One region of the Pseudoalteromonas mucoides genome, then DNA from elsewhere that is predicted to be linked to it. Evidence: predicted binding sites of a transcription regulator. Region 1 holds the regulator's gene; each other region holds the start of a gene.
The links. The regulator ArgR, encoded in region 1, controls arginine synthesis, uptake and breakdown. The targets are predictions, from matches to a motif close to ANTGAATANNTATTCANT.

Region 1 (5,041 bases):
TCACCATAAGAAAGAATTTCTTCTACGCCGTTTTTACCTAAACGTACAGGGTGTGCAAAGTATTCTGCATCACCATCTTCAATAGCTACGTAAGCGTAATCTACAACGTCTTCACCTTGTAAGCCCTTAACTAGAGACATGCAAAAACGAGCTGCTGCAGCACCCATTGATAATGTAGCTGAACCGCCACCTGCTTTAGCATTTACTACTTCAGTACCTGCATTTTGGATACGTGGAGTAAGAGCAGCAACTTCTTCATCAGTGAAAGTAACACCTTCAACTTGAGAAAGTAGAGGTAGAATAGTTGTGCCTGAGTGGCCACCAATTACTGGTACTTTTACAGTTGCAACATCAACACCTTTAAGCTCAGCAACAAATGCTTCTGAACGAATTACGTCAAGCGTTGTAATACCGAAAACACGGTTTGCATCATAAGTACCCGCTTTTTTGAATACTTCCGCAACGATTGGCACAGTGCCGTTTACAGGGTTAGTGATGATACCTACTAATGCTTTAGGGCAGTTAGCAACAATACCTTCAGCTAATGTTTTGATGATTCCAGCATTTACGTTGAATAAATCAGCACGATCCATACCTGGCTTACGCGGCATACCAGCAGGGATAAGTACAATATCACAACCAGTTAACGCTTGATCTAATGCGTCAGCACCAAAACCTGCAACTTTAACATCTGTTGGGATGTGAGAAAGGTCAACAGCAACACCAGGAACAACTGGCGCAACGTCATATAGTGATAACTCAGAGCCAGCTGGTAAACCTGTTTTTAATAATAAAGACAACGCTTGACCGATACCGCCTGCAGCACCTAATACAGCAACTTTCATGGGAATTCTCCGTAATTTAAGGTAGAAAATATTTGTGGCACTAAGATAAAGAAATTAGCGCCTAAAAACAAATTTATCCTGCTTATTTTGCATATAATTTCGACCATAGTTGTAAATAAACTGTTCTATCGACAAAAGTATACCTCAAACAGCGACTTATTAGCTCTATTCACTAATAAAAACAACTACTGCATAAATATTCATTTTTGTGTAGAATTTAGGACATCAAACAACAAAGCAGAAAAATGACATGCAACCACAAGATAAGCAAGAAGCGTTAGTTAAAGCCTTTAAATCACTTTTAAAAGAAGAAAACTTTGGTTCTCAAGGCGAAATTGTTGATGCCTTAAAAGAGCAAGGCTTTGATAATATAAGCCAAAGTAAAGTCTCACGCATGTTAAGTAAGTTTGGTGCAGTACGAACCCGTAACGCAAAACAAGAAATGGTTTACTGCTTGCCTGCAGAAATGGGTGTACCCACAGCAAAAAGCCCGCTACGCCAGCTGGTTATTGATATTATGCATAACGAAATGATGATCATCATTCGTACCAGCCCAGGTGCCGCCCAATTAATTGCTCGTTTGCTCGACTCTTTAGGTAAAGCCGATGGCGTGTTAGGCACCATTGCTGGCGACGATACAATATTTATTGCACCAGCAAAAATATCTGAAATAGATATCACACTAGAGCGTGTACGCATCTTATTCGATACCGTTTAAAGTTGTTTTAAAAAGTTAATTGATGGGGCGAAAAAAGCAGAGCCCATATCGGCTTGCGTAAAGTCGAGCCAATGGTCGTAGCAATCGCCCTGCCCTAACCTACTTTTTAATACTGTTTCAAATGCATCGCCTTGCGCTGCACAGCTAATCGATAAAACTCCTTGCTCATAAACATCACCATAAGGCATGCTTTGGCTTAACAATAAAGCCTGACCGTGCTCATCTTTGAGCTCAGTACGTACCGCATGGCTAGTATCAACGCTAGGCTCTAATAAGTTATTATCTAACCGAGTACGACCCATTATTTGTTCTTGCTCATTGAGCGATAAATGCTGCCAAACACTTAGGTCATGTTTATAACGTTGAACATGGATATAACTGCCTTGATCTTCAAAATGCCCAGGGTTACTTACCAACGCCGTAACACGCTTTTGTCGGCCATGGGGAGTATTTCCACCTAAAATAAAGCCATTGAAATCGCGACCATCTAAAAACCGAAAATTACGCACTTGTTCAACTAATTCAACATCAGGAGCGAACAACTGCAGTATTTGTAACGCAAAAAGGTGGTTTACATCTTCTCGATCAGAACGTATTTGTACAAACAAATCAAAAGGTTGAGCCCCCATCACATGATCGTTATGAGTAATATTAGGAAAGCTTTGAAGTTGACTTGGAATAAATTCAGGTAATATATGCGGCCAGTACTGTGCACCTACAGCAACAAAACTAGATAGCATTGATTCTGAAAATTGATCGGCAAACTCATCCTGAATAGCACTAACTCGCTTTAATTTTTTGCGTAGCGACTCATCATGACCATCAAATACATTAAAAAACAAATGCAAACCGTGTAAGTTTGCTTCAGCACAAATCCCTGATTGCGCTTGCGCCATGGAACATCCTTAACTTAAATTGGACACAGCTTTAATTATTTATCAGTAAAAAAATTTACCGTGTGTGGTTTTATTTTTATTGTAACTAGGTCATTTATATCAAATGACTGCGCTAGTTCAGCGGCAACTTCAATCTCTTGCTCATTCACGACTACTTTATAAACATAGCTTGAACCAATAAAACGACGGCTTAGCACCTTAACTGTTTGCTCACATTGCACCGAGGCCGGCGTTAGAGTTAAATGATGCGGGCGAATATATAGCTGTCCACTATCTGTACTATGGTGATGCGCAATAAGCGATTCGACCACTCCGTAGCATGTCGAATATTCAGTCGCCGTTAATACATCTGCATTTAAGTATATGCCCTGACCTAGAAACTCTGCAACCACCTTTGAGTTTGGAGCGTTAAAAAGCTGCTCTGGCGTGCCTTGTTGTGCAATTTTCCCTCGATGCATTACAGCCAACGTATCAGAAAACGCAAATGCCTCTTCTTTTGAGTGAGTAACAAACACGGCTGAAACCTGCTGATTTTTAATAATGCGGCGAATATCAGCAATTAATTCAAAACGAACTTGAGTGTCTATATTTGAAAAAGGTTCATCAAGCAACAGTAAGCTTGGCTTATAAGCCAATGCCCTAGCAATAGCAACTCTTTGCTGCTGCCCTCCTGATAACTGATGCGGAAAACGCATGGCACAACCTTGCAACTGCACTAACTCAAGCATTTCGTCAACACGTTGCTGCTTTTGGCTTTTACTCATTTTAGCTAAGCCAAATCCAATGTTATCTGCAACTGTTAAATGCGGGAACAACGCATAATCTTGAAACATCATGCCAATATTACGATGCTCAGGTGCTAAAAAAGTATCCTCATCAGAAACCAACTTAGTATCAATGAACACCTTGCCTTGGTTAGCAGTAACAATACCCGCAATCGCTTTTAAAGTGGTTGTTTTACCACAACCGCTAGATCCAAGCAGACAAACAATTTCATCTTTTTCAACAGTTAAATTTAAATGTTCGATCACTGCAGTATCATTATATTGATACGATAAATTTTCTAAAATTAAACTACTCATTTAACTGTGTTGCTCCATTGAGCGATTAACAAAATACAAAGGCACTAAGCCTACCACTACAATAGCAAGCGCAGAGATAGACGCCAGCTCCAATTGCTCATCACTGACATATTGGAACACATGTGTCGCCAGAGTTTCAAAATTGAATGGCCTGAGCAGTAAAGCAGCCGGTAGCTCTTTCATACATTCAATAAACACTAATAAGCCTGCGGTTAAAATTCCACGTCGTAATAAAGGAATATGCACTTTGCGTAACGTTTGCCCATAGCTTTTCCCCATAGATTGACTTGCCATATCAAGCGATGGACTAATTCGCATAAAACTCGCTTCAACAGCACCGTGCGCGATTGCGTAAAAGCGCACTACATAGGCAAAGATTATGGCAAATAACGTTCCACTAAGCAGCAACCCTGGTGCAGCCCCAAAAGGCTCTAACCAAGTATTAAGGCGGTCATCGAGTAGGGTTAAAGGTAGTAGTACAGCAATTGCTAAAACAGTGCCAGGTAATGCATAACCCGTACTGGCTAAGCGCCCTGGTACAAGTGAATATTGCTGTGTACTAATTCGCTGATAAAACACCACCAACAAGCTTAAAATAATAGTGATCACACACACAATGCCGGCAACTTTAAAACTTTGCCACGCGTACAAAAAGAACGCGTCATTCCACGCTTGCTCGGCATACGCAAATGCATAATTGAGTAACACCGCAACAGGTAGTACAAACGCAAAAAATAACACCGCACAACAAAGCAAGGTTGCCGACCAAGCAGCCTTCCCCTTTAAGCTGTAGAGGGTTTCACTGTTAAACCCTGATTGGCGCTCAAATACAGCTTGTTTTCGACGGCTAAAGCGCTCTAACATCAATGTTAAAAATAGTATTAACAACATAATGCCTGAAATTTTTGCCGCTGCAGTTAATGAGTAATAACCAAGCCAAGTGTCGTATACAGCTGTTGTTAGTGTACTTACTGCAAAGTAGTTAACTGTGGCAAAATCTGCCATCGTTTCCATGCTTATTAAGGTAAGCCCAGCCACTATTGCACCACGAGCCAGGGGTAAGCTCACACGGTAAAAGCTTTGCAAAGGAGACAAACCCATACCTTGGCTTGCCTGTACTAATTTAAATGATTGTTCGCGTAATGCGGTTTTAAATATTAAGTAAAGGTAAGGGTATAACACCAGTGCAATCATTATGATCGCACCAGGCAAAGTACGAATATCAAAAAACCAGTAATCATCGGGTGATTGCCAACCAAACCAATCCCGCAGTGCTATTTGTATAGGGCCTGCGTAATCAAATAGGTCAGTGTACACATAGGCAATAATGTAAGTTGGCATAGCAAGGGGTAACATTAACGCCCATTCAAACTGCTTTCTACCAGGAAAGCTACAATAGGCTGTAAGCCAAGCTAATGGTAATGCAAGTGCACAACTCACTACGCACACACCCACAATAAGTACTAATGTATTGCGAGTGTAATCCCATAATACGGTATT
Region 2 (5,041 bases), on a different contig from region 1:
CGGCTTTAATAATGTCTAAACCTGTTTTTAATCCGCCATCTGTTTGTAGACGAATACGGTGACGTAAGCCATTTTCAACCAATGCTTGTTGGGTCTCTGCAAGACCAAGCTCCCAGGGGCTACCCGCATACTTCACGGACGTTAATGGACTCGCACCGGTACCACCGTCATAACCAGATATTGTTATTAAATCGGCATAGGCTTTTGCAACACCTGTTGCAATCGTACCCACACCTGGCTCTGATACTAGTTTGACCGAGATCAGAGCTTTAGGATTTACTTGTTTTAAATCAAAAATTAGCTGGGCTAAATCTTCAATTGAATAAATATCGTGATGTGGTGGAGGCGAAATAAGCGTCACACCTGGCACTGAGTAACGTAGCTTAGCGATATACGGGGTTACTTTTTCACCCGGTAATTGACCACCTTCGCCTGGTTTTGCACCTTGCGCCACTTTGATTTGAATTACATCTGCACTACGTAAGTAATGTGGTGTTACACCAAATCGGCCTGATGCAACTTGCTTAATACGCGAGTTTTTCTCAGTCCCGTAGCGTAGTTTATCTTCACCACCCTCACCTGAATTTGAGCAACCGCCTAAACGGTTCATCGCAATAGCCAGTGCTTCATGTGCTTCTGGTGACAACGCACCAATACTCATTGCCGCAGAGTCAAAGCGTTTATATAACTCAGTAGCAGGCTCAACATCATCGATGCTAATGCCTTCTGCTGGTAATTTAAGCGCTAGCATGTCACGTAAAGTTGAAATTGGGCGCTTATTAACTAAATCGGCATACACGTTGTAATCTGTGTATTCACCAGAGCGCACTGCTTTTTGCAATGTTTGGATAACGTCTGGGTTATAGGCGTGATACTCACCACCGTGCACATATTTTAGTAAGCCACCGTGGCTTAATAGTTTACGCTTGCTATGTGCCAGTTTATGAAGTTTGCGTTGATCTTCATCAAAATCGCTAAAACATGCCCCTTTAATGCGACTAGCAACACCGTTAAAGCAAGTATCAACTATCGCGTCAGACAAGCCGACGGCTTCAAATAACATTGAACAACGATATGACGCAACGGTACTAATACCCATTTTCGACATAATCTTATAAAGGCCTTTGTTTATCGCATTACGATATGCAAGGGTCACTTCACAGTAGCTTTTGTTGATCACTTTAGAGTCGCTCATTGCAACCAGTGATTCATACGCTAGGTATGGGTAAATTGCCGTTGCACCAAAGCCAATTAAAACCGCAAACTGGTGCGCATCACGTACGCTACCGGTTTCAATAATAATGTTTGACTCGCAACGTAAGTTATTATCAACAAGACGCTTTTGCACAGCACCCACCGCCATAGCAGCAGGAATTGGTAATTGATTTTCATCAAAATTGCGGTCACTAAGAAACAACATCACACAGCCACCGGCTGCTTTTTCTTGTGCTTCGTCACAAATACGTGTTACCGCATTGGCTAGGCCTTCTTCTTGGCTATAAGTAATATCAATTTTACAGTAGCTGTAGTGAGCTTGGTCGGCACTAAGTAGCTGCTGCATGTCTGCATACATCAAAATAGGCGTATCAAACTGCAAGCGTTTAGCGTGGCCTGTGGTTTCGTTAAATACGTTTTGCTCACTACCAATACAGGTAGCCAAAGACATCACGTGATTTTCACGTAGTGGATCAATCGGCGGGTTGGTTACTTGCGCAAATTTTTGGCGGAAGTAATCAAACAACGAACGGTTACCCTCAGACAGTACGGCAAACGGTGTATCATCACCCATAGAACCCGTAGCTTCTTGACCTATTTCACCCATTACACGAATAACACTGTCTAGCTCTTCGTTAGTAAAGCCAAACATTTTTTGATATTTCAGTAAGGTTTCATCGTCAAATGAACGGTTACCTGCATCTTGCTCTGATAACTTTTCAAACGGTGTTAAGCGTTTAACATTTTCTTCAAGCCAAGCTTTGTATGGGTGGCGTGCTTTTAAATCTTGGTCGATTTCATCAGAGTGCCAAATTTTGCCAAGTTGGGTATCAATAACAAGAAGCTCACCGGGACCTACGCGGCCTTTTTCAACCACTTCATCGGCGGTGTAATCCCAAATACCTACTTCTGAGGCAAGTGTAATAAAGCCATCTTGCGTGATCACATAACGCGCTGGACGTAAACCGTTACGGTCTAGGTTACAGGCTGCAAAGCGACCATCAGACATAACGATACCCGCAGGGCCATCCCACGGTTCCATATGCATTGAGTTAAAGTCATAAAACGCACGTAAATCATCGTCCATGGCACGGTTCTTCTGCCATGCAGGTGGCACAAGCATACGCATTGCACGGAATAGATCCATACCACCCGCTAAGAATAGCTCAAGCATATTATCTAAGCTTGATGAATCTGAGCCAGTTTCATTAACAAATGGGGCTGCACTTTGCAGATCAGGAATAAGTGGTGATGCAAACTTATACGAACGCGCACGCGCCCACTGACGATTCCCTTGAATCGTATTGATCTCACCATTGTGCGCTAAATAACGGAACGGCTGAGCTAAAGGCCAACGTGGCTGTGTATTTGTTGAAAAACGCTGATGGAAAACACAAATCGCACTGGTCATGCGAATATCTGCTAAGTCTAAATAAAAGTTAGGTAAATCTACCGGCATCATTAAGCCTTTGTAGATAGTCACAAGCCCTGACAGACTTGCAATGTAAAAACCTTCATCGCTGCTTAGGCGTTTTTCAGCACGACGACGTGCCACATATAAACGACGCTCTAAATCTTTTGGACGCCAACCTTCAGGTGCATTAATAAAAATCTGTTCAAAGTTTGGTAATTGTTTTTTGGCAATAGGCCCTAAACATGAAGCATCTGTAGGTACGACACGCCAACCTTTAATATTCAGTGTTTCTTTTTCGAGTTCTTCACTCAATATGTCTTTTGCGGTTTGTGCTAATACAGGATCTGGATTTAAGAAAATCATGCCTACTGCATAATTTTTACCCAGATGCCAATCGTTCTCAGCTGCGATCGCGCGAAAAAAGCTATCTGGTTTTTGTAATAATAAACCACAGCCATCACCTGTTTTACCATCGGCAGAAATACCACCACGGTGTTCCATACGGTCAAGACCGGTGATCGCGGTTCGAATTAAGCGATGACTAGCTTGACCATTGACCTGGGCTATTAAGCCAAAGCCACAATTATCTTTTTCTAATTTTGAGTCGTATAACATAGACCCCTCCCCTTGCTACAACAGCTAGCTATTAAAGATCTTCTCGACGGTTTGCTAGCAGACAGTCAAAACTATCGCCAATTGTATGTAGAGTCAATAAAATTTTGAATACATATTCACATTCTTGAATATTTCTCACTTAAGCGCAATCTTTATATTTATATCACTTTTTAACATTTAGCGCCTTTTTAGCCATTATTTTTTTATGACACTGGTGTCATATTTAACAAGTTGTAAAAAAACCAACCTTTCAAATATCCAGTTTACGTAAACGTAAGGTGGCGCGATTAGTGAATAATTATTCACTCACACATTTCAATAACACCAACACAAGGGCCGAGGTTCAACTCAAGAACCTGTCTGAAAAACCTAAAAAACACGGACAGTTAGAGTAATCACCCTCATTTTAAAATTAAGTCACTTATTGCTAGCAAGTTAATTAATGCATAAATATAAACTGGCCAGTTATTTTTTGCATAGATTACGCATAGATTAGCGTGATTTACTGGGCGTGCTGTGTAACGCACAGGTAAAGTTCGTCATTGAAAGTGTCCGCGGCGGACACTTAATCTGTCCGCGGACACTCTTAGAATTCATCAAAATTAAAAATAACCTTAAAATACAATGAATTGTAAATTGGCATGATATTCGAATAGTAAAGAGTAAGTTTTTAACAGGACACTATTATGTTTACTCTCAGTTTATTTTTAATCTCACCTATCACCATGTTTGCAGTGAGTTTGATGATTTCGTATCTCGAAGATTAAACATAATAAAAAATAGGACGCCTCATGATTAAAGATACTAGCGCGCAGGATATTTCTGTCAGCAAGCGCAAAAACTATAAAAAACCATTAATGATACTAATCGCGCTATTGGCATTCGTTGCCTTATGTGTAAAGGCATTTATGGGAACTGAGCAAGGTACAATATCAGTAGCTAGAAACACCTTACAAATTGCACCTGTCAGTTTAAAAACTCTAACAAGAGATGTTTCTGCCAGTGGTAAAGTTGTTGCGGCCAATGCACCTAAAGTGTATAGCCCTGAACGTGGTTATGTAGATTTGCACGTCAAAGCCGGTGACAAAGTGAGTGAAAATGCGGTGATTGCAATAGTAGACAGCCCCGAACTTACCAATGAGCTCAAGCAACAACAGTCAGTATTAGCTCGCCTTGAGGGTGAATTACAACGTAAACATTTAGAAGCTAGACGACAAAAACTGAGCTTAACTAAGGCATTGGATCTTGCGCAAGTAGAACTCAACGCCGCAGATAGAGAAAACCGCCGCGCAAAGTTATCAATCGAGAAAAGTTTGATCAGCCAAATTGATTTAGAAAAAGCGGTGGATGATCTCGCCCGTGCAAAGCTCTCGTACAAACATGCCGAGCAAGAAGTTGCGCTTGCTAATGACACACTCGCTTTTGAACTACAAGCCGCAGAGCGTGACCTCACACGCCAACAACTCATTGTTGATGAATTAAACCGTCAAGTTAGCAATTTAACCATCAAAGCAAGTGTAACGGGGATTGTTGGTAACCTTTTAGTGCAACAAAAAGAGGCTGTAACTCAAAGCCAACCTCTAATGACACTGGTTGATTTAAGTAACTTTGAAGCCCAGCTGCAAGTACCTGAAAGCTATGCCAATGAACTTGGCCTCGGGATGGAAGTTGAATTGTTACTAGGCGCAAGAAAAGTAACCGGTACGCTCTCTGCAATTTCGCCTGAGGTAAATAACCGCGAGGTCACAACCCGAGTAAGATTTAATAAAGCACTCTCTGGCATTCGCCAAAACCAGC
Region 3 (5,041 bases), on a different contig from region 1:
CAACTTTATTGCTATTAAAACAGCTAATAATAATAAAGTTGATATAGGGGCAATGCGCGACAAAGCGAATGAGCTTGAAGCACAAGGTATTAAAGTGATGGCGATTGTCGGTGTAGCTGGCACGACTGAGACCGGTAGCATTGACCCGCTCGATGATATGGCAGATTTAAGTCAAGAGCTTGGTTGTCATTTTCATGTTGATGCTGCATGGGGCGGAGCCACTTTATTATCTGACACGTACCGTCCTTTACTCAAAGGAATTGAACGGGCTGACTCAATCACCATTGATGCCCATAAGCAAATGTATGTGCCAATGGGAGCCGGACTGGTTTTATTTAAGGACCCTGCGGCAACCGATGCAATTGAGCATCATGCAGAATACATCTTACGTAAAGGCTCAAAAGACTTAGGCAGTCATACACTCGAAGGTAGCCGACCAGGTATGGCTATGTTAGTACATGCCTGCTTACGTGTTATTGGCCGTAAAGGCTATGAGATATTGATAGATAAAGGGATTGAAAAAGCACGTTACTTTGCTGATCTAGTAGATGCTGATGAAGATTTTGAGTTAATATCAGCGCCTGAATTATGCCTTTTGACATACCGTTACGTACCTAAGCAAATTCAGCAAAAGATCGCACAAGCTGATGAAAAAACTCGCTTAGAAATTTATGCCTCGTTAAATAGATTTACTGCAAGTATGCAAAAACGTCAACGTGAAGCAGGGCGCTCTTTTGTATCGCGTACTCGTCTCACTCCAGCAAAGTACGACCATCAACCAACCGTGGTTTTTCGGGTTGTGCTGGCTAACCCACTAACATCCGAAGCTATTTTAAAAGAGATTTTAGCCGAGCAAAAAGAGCTTGCTAAAACAGACCCAGTCTTTAAAAAATTCTTAGCTAAATATATGGATTAAGAGTATTAAGTGCCTCCAAAAGAGGCACCTAATACATCAATTAAAACAACTGGCTTTAATCATTTCACTTATGATTTTTTGCGAAGGTTTAATTTTCTCCATTGCTAAAAACTCATCTGGCTGGTGGGCTTGGTTAATTGAACCAGGTCCCATCACGATCGTTTCACAACCAAGTTGTTGAATAAACGGCGCTTCGGTACAGTAATTTACAGCTACAGCTTGTTCGCCTGAGATTTTTTCGGCTAGTTTGACGAGCGCCGAATCAGTACTACCTGTAAACGCTGGAATAGGTTCATGCATATCAACTACACTGACTGCATCAGGGTATTGGTTATTTATATCTGCCGCGATTGTTAGCAGCATAGCTTGTAATTCTTGTACACTTAAACCCGGTAATGGTCGCATATCAATATGCATTTCACAGCAACCACAAATGCGATTAGCATTGTCACCACCATGGATATGGCCAAGGTTAAGAGTAGGGTAAGGGATAACAAAATGCTCTACTGAATATTTATTCTTTAATTCTTGCTTTAATACTAACAGCCTTGAAGTGACTTGATGCATGACTTCAATGGCATTTAAACCACGCTCAGGATCTGAGCTATGACCTGAGCGGCCTATTACTCTGATTGCTGTGCTCATGTGCCCCTTGTGAGTAAATACGGGAGTCATATCTGTTGGTTCACCAATAATACAGCGTGCTGGTTTTAAATTGGGGTGTTTGCATATTTGTTGCGCCCCTGCCATTGTGGTTTCTTCATCTGCGGTCGCTAAAATTAATATAGGTTGGCTCTGCTGATTTTCATCTAGCTCGCTAATCGCTTGCAATACGAAAGCGAAAAAACCCTTCATATCAATGCTACCTAAACCATAAAGTTTGTTGTCATGTTCGCTTAACTTAAATGGGTCATAATTCCAGCGGCTGTCGTCAAAAGGAACGGTGTCGGTGTGACCTGCGAGCATTAAACCACCATCACCTTCGCCACGCTTTGCTAATAAGTTAAAGCGACCCTTAGGCCCAGAAAGTTCAGTTATTTCACAGTCAAAGCCTAACTCTTTGCACCAGTTTGCGAGTAAGTCGATAACGCCTTTATTACTCATAGACAAAGACTCGTCCATAGCACTAATTGAAGGCGCAGCAATCAATTGCTGATACATAGATAAAAACGACGGTAAAAGCATAAAAAAATCCAAAATAATTATTCAATCTAATTGCATAACAATATAAAAGTATTTATGATGAATATCAATTCACTTTTTAAGCATAAATATATTTAAGTAGAGCTATGTTCATTATACGACGATAACGAAATTTCATTCCTAATTAATAGTGCATTGTTCTGCACTGAACACCTATATGAATAACAGTATTAACGATTAAAAGAGTAACGAATGAAAGTAGTCATTATTGGCGCAAGTGGTTATAGCGGTGCTGAGTTAGCCAGCTTAATAGTTAAGCATCCTCACTTAACCTTAACAGGTTGTTATGTATCTGAGCAAAGCCTAGATAAAGGCAAGTTGTTGAGTGATTTATATCCAGAGCATTTAGGTTTACTGGACACACCTTTATTACCGCTGAGCGAAATTGCTTTTGCAGAGATAGCGAAGAGCGCGGACTTTGTTTGTTTATGTACAGATCACAAAGTGAGTGTTGATTTAGCGCCTCGTTTTTTAGCTATGGATAAAAAGGTGTTTGATTTATCAGGTGGTTACCGCTTAAGTAGCAATGACGACTACCAAACTTATTATGGTTTTGAGCACCAGCATACTGATTTATTAGAACAAGCCGCTTACGGCTTGGCTGAGTGGAATAGCGAAGCTATTACACAGGCGGAGTTAGTGGCTGTTGCTGGTTGTTACCCTACCGCTGCATTGAATGCATTAAAACCTTTACAGCAAGCGGGTTTATTAGCTGATCAGCCAGTGATTATAAATGCTGTATCGGGTGTTACTGGCGCTGGACGTAAAGCAAGTGTAGGTACCCACTTTTGTGAAGTGTCACTTGCGCCTTATGGCTTATTTAATCACAGGCACAGCCCTGAGATAGAATTGCACTTGGGCCATGAGGTTTTATTTACACCACATTTGGGTAATTTTCCTCGCGGTATTTTAGAGACCATCTATGTGCAATTAAAAGCAGATGTAACGCCAGAGCAAGTGACAGATGCTTATCAGGTATTAGCCGATGAGCCGTTAATTCGTTTACTTGGTAGTAAGATCCCGTCCATCAAAGGGGTTGCAAAACAGCCTTATGTTGATATCGCATGGCAACAGCAAGGGTGCCAACTTATCGTAATGGCTGCCATTGATAATTTATTAAAAGGCGCTGCGGGTCAAGCGCTACAGTGTATTAATTTAGTTATGGGGTTACCTCATAGCACAGGTTTAAAAGGGTAGTTAAGTAATGCAAACATGGGTAATTAAGTTAGGTGGTGCAGTACTTAATACTGAAGATGCCGCAAAAGCATTGTTTGCTGCGCTTGCTTCACAAACTCAGGCGCAGTATGTCATTGTGCATGGTGGTGGGGCATTAGTAGATAGTTGGTTAAAAGAGGCTGGTTTTGCCAGTGCTAAACACCAAGGTTTACGTATTAGTCCAAAAGAGCAAATGCCTTATATTGTCGGCGCGCTAGCAGGTTGTGCAAACAAGCAGTTAATGAGCCAAGCCATTGTGGCAGGTCATATGCCTGTAGGGCTTAGCTTGTATGAAGCCGGTATTATTTCGACGCAAAAGCTAAAAGCATTAGGTCAGGTTGGTCAGTGTCAAAGTGGCGTACAAAGTGTATTACCTGAGCTTTTAAAGCTGGGTCGTCTACCGCTAGTCAGTTCGATAGGGTTTGGTGAGGACGGTCTTTGGTATAACGTTAATGCTGATGAAGCCGCTGCTGCAATAGCAAAAGAGCTTGATGCCGAAATTATTTTTATGACGGATGTAGAAGCGGTACTTGATGCAAATAAACAGCCGTTACATCAACTTGACACAAATCAGATCAATACTTTAATTGAAGAAGGAGTAATTGTGGGCGGGATGGAGGTCAAAGTTAAGACCAGTCTTCACGCTGCCCAACATTTACGACGAGGTGTGTATATTTCGAGCTGGCAAAAGCCAGATAACTTAATTGCTTTACTTAACGGTGAGCACGTCGGAACAAAAATTACACCATAGGTTTTTACATGTTTAATCATTTTTTATCTGGTCTTGAATTAGACCAAAAAGGCGCACTTAAATTACTTAATCTTGCGCAAAAAATAAAAGCAAATCCCGCTGATTTTAGCCAAGCGCTCGCGGGTAAGTCAGTCGTCACGTTATTTGAAAAGCCCAGTCTACGTACTCGCTTATCGTTTGATATTGGCATTAATAAATTAGGTGGTCATGCAGTGTATTTGGATTCACAAAATGGCGCTATGGGTGCCCGTGAGTCAGTAAAAGATTTTGCATTAAATATTGCTAGCTGGGCAGACGGAATAGTCGCGCGTGTTAATCAACACAAAACGCTGACTACATTGGCTGAGTTCTCTAGTGTGCCAGTGGTAAATAGCTTGTGTGATTTGTATCACCCATGCCAAGCCTTGGCTGATTTTTTAACGCTGCAAGAAGTGTATGGTGATGTAAGTCAGCTTAAACTAGCTTACTTAGGTGAAGGTAATAATGTGACGCATTCACTCATGTTACTGGCTGCAACGCTTGGCACTGATTTTGTGGCCGTTTGCCCTAAAGGCAGCTCACCAGATTCGCAAATATTAAAGCAAGCAGAGCAAATAGCCGCAATGAATGGTGCATCAGTAATGGTGAGTGACCGTGTTGAAGCTGCGGTAGGTGCTAATGTTGTTTATGCCGATACGTGGGTATCAATGGGCGATGACACACCGCTTGAACAAGTTAAAGAAAAGTACATGCCGTATCAATTAAATGCAGCATTACTTGAGCAAACAGGGGCTGACACTGTACTACATTGCCAGCCAGCACACCGTGAATTTGAAATTACTTCTGAGGTAATGGATGGTCCGGCGTCAAAAATTATACAGCAAGCAGAAAACCGTATGCACGCGCAAAACGCACTGCTTGTTACATTATTAAATCCAAATTTTGTTTAAGGTATACCAATGAGTTCAATTAAAAAA
Region 4 (5,041 bases), on a different contig from region 1:
AGCTGCGTAAAGAGCTTAAACAGGCAATTGCTTTAGTGCAATCATTGAGCCCGCAACAAAGCTTGTTGGCTGATCAACCTTGGATCAAAGAGTCTATTGGTTTGCGTAATCCGTATACTGATCCACTCAATGTACTTCAAGTGGAGTTACTTAAACGCTCTCGCGAAGCGCAAGAAGGGGCATCAGGCGATATTGATAATGCATTAATGATCACCATGACTGGTATTGCAGCAGGTATGCGTAATACTGGTTAATGATTGTGATGTATGGCTTCATTGTGCTCTTTGGCAGCTTTGGGGCCATCAATGGGTAATGTCAGTACACAACGTGCGCCGTGTTCACAAGGCTCGGCGCATATAATTTTATATTGCCCACAATGTAGTATTTAACTGCATTAAACACTACATTTTACCCCAGCCCTAAGTGATTTATGTTTTTATGTAGCCATGATTACAAGTAAAAGCGTAAAGAACTAAGCTCAGAAAGTTCCGTTTGCGCTCAATAAATATAGTACTTTTATCTGAAAATCATTCCTGGTCTAACCTGTTCGGGTGGTATTTCTTGACTCGCTCCAATAAAAAATTACAATACCTCGCTTTTTGGCACTTCATCAATTAACCGAGTCTATTGTATGTCTAATGTTTCAACTTGCATCACATTTGATGCATCCACATCATTAATAATGATGACATTAAAAGGGACTGCAAGTGCACAGGATGTGATTAATTTCTATCAGATTGCCCAGCAGTATGGCGAAATGTATAGCAGTAACAAGCTACTGGTCGACGTGTCTGAGCTCAGTCACGATTTTCCAGCCAGCGAGCTTTTAAGTATTATGCCGACTATATCGGGTTGGCTAAAAGACTACCTGATTGCCAGAATAGTCAGTTTTGATGGTTTTATGCACGACTTGTTTCTGCAAAAAGCAAAGCGGTTTAATATAGCAGCAGAAAACTTTGAATGTTTTGCTACTGCGAAAAGCTGGCTTGAAAATCAATCTGGTAATTAGTCGCTGAACATTTTACACTGTGAAGCCATTAAATAAGTAAAATTTGTTTATGACTTCATCAACATCTTCTTCGCCTATCAATTCAATAACAGGGCACACTTTCGAATTTGCTGAACCTGAGCGTAATGCATTGTTCAATCAAGTTAAGTCACAACAGGGTCGATTAAATACAGCAGATATTAATGCACTTTGCACTGAGCACTCACTCACTCAAGCAGAATTGCTCAGGGCTTGTTTACCTATTGCCTCTTTATTTGCTGTGGCGCCTATATCTCAGTTTTTAGTGGGGGCAATCGTGGTGGGGTTAGATGCACAGCAACAGCCCAGTTTTTATTTTGGTGCTAATGTTGAATTTGCACATCAGCCGCTGAGTTTAGTGGTTCACGCTGAGCAATCAGCAATAAATAATGCTTGGCTCAATGGTGCTAAGTCTATTGTTAAAATAGCGATTAGTGACGCACCTTGTGGTTATTGCCGCCAATTTATGAATGAGTTAGCAGATGCCGAAACATTCGATATTTTATTGCCAACTCAACAATTTAAACTCACCGAATTGTTGCCTGCCGCGTTTGGACCTAAGGATTTGGGTAATCAATATAGTTTGTTTAATCCGGCTCCACAATCTACTCATGTGGGTGCAAACTCAGAGGTTTGTCCTGTGCTTATTGAACAGGCAAAACAAGCTTATGTGCCGTATACACAAAACTATAGTGCGGTAAAAATAACCACATTTGAAAATGGCTGCTTTTACGGGCGTTATGCTGAAAATGCGGCGTATAGCCCTAGTCTTGCGCCACTGCAAAGCGCAATCAGTCAGCTCCATCTAGCAGGCTTAACTATGGATAGTGCAATTGTTGCAAGGGTAGAGTTAGTGCAAACGCAAGGCGCTGAAAATCAACTGCAAGTGAGTGAAGCTGTACTGGCAAGTTACGATAACTTACCAGCTTTACAAAGCTATAGTTTAAGCTTTACTTAGTAGCACTTTAGCGGCTTCAAGTACCACGGCAACTGATTTTTTCTCAATCTCGCCGTGGTCAACATTGGGTATTTCTTGGCGCGTTCTATTCACTAAAACCCCTGCCACACAGGCAGCTTTTAAACCAAGTGCTGCACACATGGTGAATAACGTAGCCGATTCCATTTCGTAATTCATTACGCCAAGCTTTTGCCATTCTTCGCAACTACCTTGGAACGCTTTTGGTACGTAACCTGAGTAGGTATCATAGCGTTCTTGACCAGGGTAAAAGGTATCGCTTGATGCTGTTATACCGATATGAAAATCAATATTTAAGTTATTACAGGCGTTAACCATGGCTTGGGTCGCAAAAAAATCAGATACGGCAGGGTAGTTAAGTGGCGCGAAGTGCTGGCTTGCACCATCTAAGCGAACAGATGCTTGGCTAATTAAAATATCACCTTCATTAATATGTGGCTGAATAGCCCCTGTAGTACCAATGCGTAAAAATGTATCAACACCTAATTGAGCCAGTTCTTCTACTGCAATAGATGTTGATGGGCCGCCAATACCTGTTGAACATATTACAACAGGTTGGCCGCTAAGTAAGCCTAAGTAAGCATGAAATTCTCGGGTTTGTACTAAACAACGTGGATTTTCCAAAAAACTAGAGATGCGCTCAGCTCTATCAGGATCGCCCGGCACGATTGCTAACGTTGCGCCTTGTAAATCGTCGCGAGTAAGTCCTAAATGAAAAACCTTTTCCATAATGTTGCCTTTTAAATCATATGAGTATTGTCAATCTAACATCATTACTATTATGACATTGCCTGTACAGGACGGATGTCCGCTTTAGATTATCAGCTTTATTCATTCTCTTTGAATATTCAATCACTGAAGCAAATTAATCAATCTACACAACGGTTGACTTGTTTAAACAGACACTATATCTATCCTTTAATATACTTAATTTGAATCTATGCGTTGTTTTTAATTTATAGCTAAAGCTATGTTACATAATGATAAATTTATTTTTTCTACATGCCTTTGTAAAATTGGCTTTGTTGTCATGTTTTATGAAATGACCACCATGAAGGTTTTATTAAATTTATTTTCAACAGCGTCCTTTTTGCATAACTACGCAAAAACACAGAGTAAGGAATCGTAATGAGCACACAATGGCAAACATTTAAAAGCAAAGTTGAACACTGTTTATGTCCACCGGGTGATGGAGTTTTCACTGTTAATACTGCAAAAGAGCGCAAAGCGGCGTTACGCAATAAACTGTATGGTCAAGAAGATAATGTTGACACTTTATGGCGTGATTCACTCGATACTTTATCCGACAGCCCTTTTAAAGCCGTGACTCTGGGTATTAGCTCTGATTGTGGCGGAGGTATTTTACGTGGCGCAAACTGGGGACCGTTATTTTTGCGTTCCACTTTGATTGACCAACAACCCCAAGCGAAATCTTTTGACTTAGGTGATGTACGTGTTATCCCACATTTACTGCATGATAAATACTTAAATGACGCAACGATTAGCAATTGTCAAAAGGCGCTCTATGATAATCCTAATAGTGATTATTACGTGAGCCCACTGTCAATTACTGAAGATGTTTGTGACAGCTTTTATGCTACGTTTAGCGATAAAGGTATCTTTGGTATTGGTGGCGATCATTCAATTAGTTACCCACTTACTAAAGCATATTTAAAAGCAAAACGTGATCAAGGAAAACGTACAGCCATCATCCATTTTGATGCCCATACTGATTTATTGGTTGAGCGCTTGGGTATCGATTTATGTTTTGGTTCATGGTGTACACATATTTTAGAATTTTTACCTGCGCCGCATCATCTTATTCAGTTTGGTATTCGCTCAAGCGGTAAGCCAAAGGAACATTGGGAGTCAACGTTTGGTGTAAAACAACATTGGGCGCATGAAATCATTGAACGTGGCGCACAAGAAATTGCCAGTGAAGTGATTGCTCAATTAAAAGCTGATAATGTAGACGAACTCTATGTAAGCTTTGATATTGACGCTCTAGATGAAGAATTTGCTTCGGCAACGGGTACTCCCGAAGGTAATGGTCTAACGCCAAAGCACGCGTTAGATATCCTAGCAGCATTGGCTGATGAGTTTCCAATAACGGGTGCTGATATGATGGAAATAGCGCCATTTACCGACAGTTCATTAGTAGGTCAATCAAGCTCAGAAACCACGCTGAGGGAAGGTGCAAAAATTTCAGCATTTTTAATCAATGCAATGAACAGATAACCTTTTAGAGAAAAATCTTAAAAACAGGCTGTTATGGCCTGTTTTTTATTCACTTATCAGTAAATTAGCGCTATATTTAGACTGCAATTCACAGCTTGATGTAAAATCAGTTACTAAAATGCGAGGACTAAAGTGGTTAAATGGAATTTGTTACTATTGGTTATTTTGAGCCCGCAATGCTTTGCTAAGCTCAATATCGTTACGGAAAACTTTCCTCCTGCGCAATATATTGACGATAATAATCAACTAACGGGCCATGTTGTTGAAAAGGTACGTAAAGCCCTAGATGCATCTTCAATTGATTATGCAATTTCAGTACATAGTTGGAGTACTGCATTTAATACTGCCCTGCGCGACCCACAAACCTGTATTTTTTCGGTAACACGTTCTAAAGAGCGCGAAGATAAGCTACTTTGGATTGCGGAGTTAGCTGAACTCACTACCAACTTTTACGCTCTAAACTCTAAAAATATTCAGTTCGATAACTTAGAGCAAGCTAAACAGTATCGTGTTGCCGTACTTAAAGATAACTATAGTCATCAGTACTTATCATCTCAAGGCTTTGAAGAAGGTAAAAACTTACTGGCTATGGATAGCTTTGATAACATATTTAATATTGTTCATAGTCGTAAAAATAGTATCGATCTTGTGATCTTACCTAAACAGCGAGCTGACTTTGAGCAACAATCTCAGCCCACAGCAGATAGCCTACAACCTGTGTTAAAACTTAATATTAAACAGCCATCATTGTACTTTGCTTGCAATAAAGCGTTAGACAAAGTATCTAAGTTAGAGCTGAC

Region 2: the regulator ArgR is predicted to act here: its motif matches at 3,348-3,365, upstream of gltB (glutamate synthase large subunit).
Region 3: the regulator ArgR is predicted to act here: its motif matches at 2,158-2,175, upstream of argC (N-acetyl-gamma-glutamyl-phosphate reductase).
Region 4: the regulator ArgR is predicted to act here: its motif matches at 3,093-3,110, upstream of AAEU30_RS20470 (arginase family protein).

The regions. Positions count from the first base shown of each region.
Region 1 covers NZ_JBMMUC010000012.1:127,625-132,665, reverse strand. The annotation lists gene mdh (malate dehydrogenase) at 1-845, opposite strand, end outside; gene argR (transcriptional regulator ArgR) at 1,096-1,563, shown strand; gene AAEU30_RS14245 (Dyp-type peroxidase) at 1,560-2,459, opposite strand; gene AAEU30_RS14240 (ABC transporter ATP-binding protein) at 2,495-3,541, opposite strand; gene AAEU30_RS14235 (ABC transporter permease) at 3,542-5,041, opposite strand, start outside.
Region 2 covers NZ_JBMMUC010000009.1:58,770-63,810, forward strand. The annotation lists gene gltB (glutamate synthase large subunit) at 1-3,244, opposite strand, end outside; gene AAEU30_RS11345 (efflux RND transporter periplasmic adaptor subunit) at 4,036-5,041, shown strand, end outside.
Region 3 covers NZ_JBMMUC010000005.1:50,131-55,171, forward strand. The annotation lists gene panP (pyridoxal-dependent aspartate 1-decarboxylase PanP) at 1-916, shown strand, start outside; gene argE (acetylornithine deacetylase) at 953-2,101, opposite strand; gene argC (N-acetyl-gamma-glutamyl-phosphate reductase) at 2,312-3,316, shown strand; gene argB (acetylglutamate kinase) at 3,324-4,085, shown strand; gene AAEU30_RS07125 (ornithine carbamoyltransferase) at 4,094-5,014, shown strand; gene AAEU30_RS07130 (argininosuccinate synthase) at 5,024-5,041, shown strand, end outside.
Region 4 covers NZ_JBMMUC010000025.1:12,601-17,641, forward strand. The annotation lists gene ppc (phosphoenolpyruvate carboxylase) at 1-254, shown strand, start outside; gene AAEU30_RS20455 (hypothetical protein) at 632-1,009, shown strand; gene cdd (cytidine deaminase) at 1,059-1,985, shown strand; gene udp (uridine phosphorylase) at 1,971-2,732, opposite strand; gene AAEU30_RS20470 (arginase family protein) at 3,132-4,241, shown strand; gene AAEU30_RS20475 (substrate-binding periplasmic protein) at 4,374-5,041, shown strand, end outside.